Regions from separate parts of the Pantoea sp. PA1 genome, predicted to be linked through region 2. Evidence: predicted binding sites of a transcription regulator. Region 2 holds the regulator's gene; the other holds the start of a gene.
The links. Region 2 encodes CRP, which controls carbon source genes, mostly activating them, when cyclic AMP is high. Its sites were predicted from a motif close to ATGTGANNNNNNTCACAT; they were not measured.
Positions count from the first base shown of each region.

Region 1: a site for CRP is predicted at 1,587-1,604, ahead of AC1V0D_RS09530 (YfcZ/YiiS family protein). Genes of this name have one in related genera too.

Region 1 covers NZ_JBXGEE010000001.1:1,989,828-1,992,960, reverse strand. Annotated here, with positions in the region: gene fadL (long-chain fatty acid transporter FadL) at 55-1,338, opposite strand; gene AC1V0D_RS09530 (YfcZ/YiiS family protein) at 1,697-1,993, shown strand; gene fadI (acetyl-CoA C-acyltransferase FadI) at 2,152-3,133, shown strand, end outside.
Region 2 covers NZ_JBXGEE010000005.1:20,756-23,888, reverse strand. Annotated here, with positions in the region: gene AC1V0D_RS17695 (YccS/YhfK family putative transporter) at 1-1,604, opposite strand, end outside; gene crp (cAMP-activated global transcriptional regulator CRP) at 1,662-2,294, opposite strand; gene AC1V0D_RS17685 (OsmC family protein) at 2,598-3,002, shown strand.

The DNA of each region.
Region 1 (3,133 bases), on a different contig from region 2:
TCAGCAGTCTGAAGGCGACTCATCCGAGTCGCCTTTTTGAATCCCACCCGCCGGTCAGAACTTGTAGTTAAAGTTCGCGCCGTAAAGCCAGGCCTTGCCTTCTGAGTTAAAGGTATAAGGACCTTCTTTCACCGTCACTTTCTGTCCGTGCATATAGGAGATGCCCAGATCGACCGAGGCGTTATCGTTGAAGGCGTACGACGTACCCGCACTCAGCCATAAACGATCCTGATCCGGGATGGAGATAGAGCGTTTATCGGCTGGCACCGGGCTGTCATCAAATGCGATACCGGTGCGGAACGTCCAGTTGCTGTCGTAGAAATAGGTGGTGCCCAGCGCGATACGGTAGGCATCGTGGAAGCTTTCATCTTTATAGAACAGTGTCTGGCCCTGAGAACCGGTGGCTTTCAGCTCCTGGAACTGACTCCAGCTGGTGTACGCCATGCTGTAGTGAACCGCCCACTGCGGAGCCACTTTATGCCAGCCCGACACTTCCCACATCTCCGGCAGATTCAGGGTTAACGCGCCCGGAACCGTCGTGCCGTTGGTACCAAAAGGCACGCCTGACACTTCCGGGTTGTTGACCGCATTCAGACGGGAGGACAGATTACTTTTGTAATCGCCATCAAAGTCGATCTTCACCTCTGAACGATAGCTGAAGCCGAAGCGGTTATTTTCATCCACTTCATACAGGATACCGGCATTCCAGCCGTAGCCCCACTCGTCGCCTTTCAGATGGGCAACCTGTGTATCAGCCGGCACGCCCAGTCTCGCGCCTGATTCACCGGCATAGCGTTCAATTTTCGCTTTGGCATAAACCGCATCAAAACCGACGCCCACGCTGAAGTGCTCATTAAACCGGTAAGCGGTGCTGAGGTTTAAGTTGCCGGTCATCAGGTCCGTTTTACCGCCGTAGCCGCCAGCGGTGTAACCATTATTAAACTCTGTCGCTAAGCCATAGTTAGAGGTTGCCGATGCGCCAATCCACCACTGATCGTTGATGGGCTGAACGTAATGAATATTGGGTATCCACTGATTCGGGGCGATGTTGCTGGCATCCAGGCTGCGACCCGTCGGACTGCGGCCCGTGATATCCACATCCGGGTCAATATAAACCGCACCGATGGAAAACTCCGGGCGATCCATTAACGCCATCGTTGCCGGGTTACGGCTGGCGGATGCCGCCGTATCGCCCATTGCCCCTTCGCCTGAGTAGGCGCGACCTAAACCAATCGTAGAGAACTCATTTAACTGAAACCCAGCTGCGTAAACGTGTGAAGAGACAAGCGCCACTGCAGCCGCCACGGCTGACTTTGCGAACAGGTTCTTATGGTTCATGACCACAACCTCATGTGAATTATTATTTAACGCTATAACGTCGCGTAACAAAGGACGGCGGATTGTAGGGACTGACGGTAAACGCACATATCAGACCAGTGCGGAGAGTATAGGTCCGACCTGTGTGCAAGTTGCAATATTGTTTTTAAAATATTTCAGAGTTGATCGCTTAAAATTCGATCTGCATAACAAAAAGCACCCTGATGAAGACAGCATACCGATTCCAGTTTGTTCTGGATCAATTTTTATTGTGATATTCGTCACTTAGCCACAGTCGCGTGGCGCATCTTATCGCAAGCGGGTAAAATTCCGGCCATAAAATCGCTTAACTCACCCGAAGCCGGGGCAGGAGAGAAAGATGACTGATGCCATTAAAAAATGCAGTGCGACCGAAACCGCTGCCTGTTGCTGCGTTGATGTCGGCACCGTAATGGATAATACCGACTGCACCGCCAGCTGGTCAGAGTGGTTTCCGCAGCGACAGGATGCGGAAGCCAAAGCCGCCCGGCTGACTGAGCGTGCCCGTCAGGTGGAATCGGAACCCTGTGTGATTGACGTCCGGTTCAGCGATGTCGATCAGGGCGTGCAGCTGGATATCGATTTCACCTTCAGCTGCCAGGCTGAAACCCTGATTTTCCAGCTCGGCCTGCGTTAGCGCCTCTTACGCCGCCTCAGCGCGGCGTTTTTCAATTTCGTGTTTCCCTTCGCACTTTTTCCTTTCTGCTATTGGCGGCTCACCCGCTTGTGGTTAACACTGATCAGGTCAGACCTCTTCAGGCAATGATGCCACAGTCCCGGCTACAGGTGAGAACAATGAGCAAAGCGCAGCCGCTGCTGACGCGTGATGGCGAACGCATCGCAATTACCCACGGGTTACGAACCCCTTTCTTACGCCAGGCGACTGGCTTTCATGGCATTCCCGCCATCGAGCTGGGACGGATGGTGGTCAGCGAATTAATGGTGCGCAGTGAGTTACCGGCTGACGTGATTGAGCTGCTGGTATTTGGTCAGGTAGTACAGATGCCGGAAGCGCCAAACATTGCGCGTGAAATTGTCTTAAGCAGCGGGCTGAATGTGAATACCGACGCCTACAGCGTCAGTCGTGCCTGCGCCACCAGTTTTCAGGCGGTGGCGAATGTGGCAGAGAGCCTGATGGCGGGTACGGTTTCTGCTGCTATTGCTGGCGGGGCAGACTCCTCATCAGTGCTGCCGATTGGGGTCACTAAAACGCTGGCCCGCGCGCTGGTGGATCTCAACAAGGCCCGCAGTCTGGGGCAGAAACTGCATATCCTTAAACGGCTGCGTCCGCGCGATCTGCTGCCGGTGCCGCCTGCGGTGGCGGAGTACTCGACCGGCCTGCGGATGGGGGACACGGCCGAGCAGATGGCGAAAAGCTACGGTATCACCCGTGAGGCTCAGGATGCGCTGGCCCTCCGCTCCCATCAGCATGCCGCCAGAGCCTGGCAATCCGGGGTACTGAACCAGGAAGTCATGGCAGCCTTTGTACCGCCGTGGAAAGCCGCAATCGATCAGGACAATAACGTGCGGATGAACGCTAAAGCAGAGGATTACGCCCGACTGCGTCCCGCCTTTGACCGCCAGCACGGCAGCGTTACCGCCGCCAACAGCACGCCGCTGACGGATGGCGCGGCAGCCGTCATTCTGATGCGGGAAGGGCGCGCCAGGGAACTGGGCGTCACGCCGCTGGGCTACCTGCGCAGCTACGCGTTTACCGCTATTGATGTCCAGCAGGACATGCTGCTGGGGCCAGCCTATGCTTCGCCGCTGGCGCTGG
Region 2 (3,133 bases):
TCCTCTCCCAGCAGGAGGCGCAGCGCATCCTGATAGGTTTCCAGCGCGTCATGGGCATTTTGCCGCAGTAAGCCACTCTGCCACTGCGGCCAGAGCCAGATCATGCCGCCAAAGGCGATCAGACAGCCCATCAGCGTATCCATCAGTCGCGGCAGCAGAAACTGCGCGCCATTCAGTGAGAGGAGCTGCAGCGAGTAAACCGCGGTGACCGTAAAGCCAATCATCGACCAGCCATAAAACTGACGGGTAAAGCGATAGCTGATAAAGGTAATCGCCAGCATCACCAGCAGGACGACAGGTTCCGGCACCGCCAGACGCAGTGTGGCCGCCGCGACCACCAGACCGGCAAAGGTGCCGAGCGCACGGTGCTGGATACGGACGCGGGTGGCGCTGTAGCCGTTCTGGCTGACGAACATGATCGTCATCAGAATCCAGTAGGGCTTAGGGATGTTGAAGAAGAGCGCCAGCGCGCTGCCCAGCATCAGCATGACCGCAAAGCGACCGGCAGTGCGCAGCGCTGAGGAGCGAAATGAGAGGTAGCTGCGCAGCGCCGGGAGCAGCGGCAGACGGCGCTGGCGGTCAGCCATCAGGTCGCGCTGGTAAAGCGGTTTCTGGGTGCGCAGCACCCGCGCAATGCGGTTGAAGTGATAAAGGCAGAAGTGGCCCACCGGATTGTCGGGATGCTGACGGGCGATCTTCTCCAGCGCGCCAAGCTGTTTATCCATCGCAAAACGATCGGCTAACTGGTGGTAGAGAATGGTATCGGCCAGCACCCGCAGCCGGGCTGAGATGGTTTTGGCGTTCCAGCGGATCACCGCTTCAGCATGGCTCTGCTCAACCAGTTTCTGCACCTCTTCCGGCCGGTGCAGGCTGACCGAGATGTGCTCCTGCAGATCCAGCGCCACCTGAAAGGCGCGCGTCAGCCGTTTATGGCTATTGTCGCGGCTCGCCGACAGCATATGCATCTGCTGATAACAGGTGTTGATCAAATCGACCACTTTCTGCTGGCGAGCCAGCAGCGGCGGCAGCGCCTTCTCCGGATCGGTCAGCTGCGTCAGCAGGGTATATTTGGCGTCGCAGTAGTTCGCCAGCTCGCGGTAGATCAGACTCAGGCTTTCGCGCATCGGCTGCTCTTTCCACAGCCAGAACCAGAACCAGTTAAACACGCCATACCAGAGGGTGCCGCCGATATAGAGCAGCGGCGGCACATAGATGGGCATGCGGCCCGTCAGGCTCAGGGTAAAAATAGCGGCGATGAGGGTGCCGGAGAGCAGGCGGCCATGCAGCGGGCTGATCTCCCCGGTGACACCCAGCAACAGGGGCATCGCAAACAGGATTAGCGGCAGCGGAACCGCATGCAGGGTAAGCCACTGGATCAGGAAGCTGCCAAGCGCAAACAGGCTGCCGCCCACAATCAGACGTTTGAAGAAGCGTTTATGCGGGGTATCGAGACCGGCAATGTTGCAGCAGGCGGGGACTAACGAGAACAGCAGACCTTTTTGCAGGTCGCCAGCCAGCCAGCCCAGCGCGACCGGCAGGCAGAGCACCAGCGTTTGCCGCAGGGCATAGTTCACTTCAGGGTGATAAATAATTCGACGCCACATCGGCTCAGCACAAACAATAACGGCGTGATGCGAACATCACGCCGTGGATGACAGGAATTAGCGGGTGCCGTAAACGACGATGGTTTTACCGTGTGCAGAGATCAGATTCTGATCTTCCAGCATCTTCAGAATACGGCCCACGGTTTCGCGTGAACAACCTACAATCTGGCCAATTTCCTGACGGGTAATTTTAATTTGCATGCCGTCGGGATGCGTCATGGCATCTGGCTGTTTCGCCAGATTAAGCAGAGTCTGTGCAATGCGTCCGGTCACGTCGAGGAAAGCGAGGTTACCCACTTTTTCTGACGTCACCTGCAGGCGACGCGCCATCTGCGATGAGAGTCGCATCAGGATGTCAGGGTTCACCTGAATCAGCTGGCGGAATTTCTTGTAGGAGATTTCCGCCACTTCGCACGCGCTTTTAGCACGAACCCAGGCGCTGCGCTCCTGACCTTCTTCAAACAGGCCAAGCTCGCCGATGAAATCCCCCTGATTCAGGTAGGAAAGAATCATCTCTTTGCCTTCTTCATCTTTAATCAGAACCGCGACGGAACCTTTCACGATGTAGTAAAGCGTTTCAGCTTTTTCACCTTGGTGAATCAGCGTACTTTTGGATGGATACTTGTGAATATGGCAATGGGACAGGAACCATTCGAGTGTAGGGTCTGTTTGCGGTTTGCCGAGAACCATTCGCTATTATCCTCTGTTGTAATCGTGCCCAAAATACAGGGGGCAGTTTTCCCTGTCAGGCGGTGAAAGCTTCAAGCGTTTCCTTTTCAGGAAATTATTCGGGCCGCATCAGGCGCAGTGCGCATCATTCTTCCCGGCTTCGCCATCGGGTGACGAAAAATATTTTCAGCTCTGTTTGTAGCACAGCTTTTGCCGACTGTCTTCTGTTGTCTCGCTTCAGCTAAGGGCGGATTTCTCTGGATTGCTGTTTATCAGGCGAAAGCGTACTCTGGCGACAAAACAGCGTATTCCGGAGCAAAAATCATGCAGGCAAGAGTGAAATGGGTAGAAGGGATGACATTCCTTGGTGAGTCATCCTCCGGCCATCAGATCCTGATGGATGGCAATTCAGGGGATAAAGCGCCCAGCCCAATGGAGATGGTGCTGATGGCGGCGGGCGGATGCAGCGCGATCGATGTGGTATCAATTCTGCAAAAAGGCCGCAACGATGTGGCTGATTGTGAAGTAAAACTGACCTCAGAACGTCGTGAAGAGGCGCCGCGAATCTTTACGCACATCAACCTGCATTTTATCGTGAGTGGCAAAGCACTCCAGGATAAAGCGGTCTCACGCGCGGTGGATCTTTCTGCTGAAAAATATTGCTCGGTGGCCATCATGCTGGGGAAAGGGGTGACGATGACGCACAGCTATGAGGTGGTTGAGCTGTAATAGCCGCAGGTTTTTTTAAAGTTGCTGGCAGTCCGGTGTGAGGCCGTGCCTGGATGGGGGAATTCACTTTGAGACTGTGCCTGCGCAGAAAACCGGGTCGGATCGATTTGTGGTGGTTCGCTGTCAGGCCG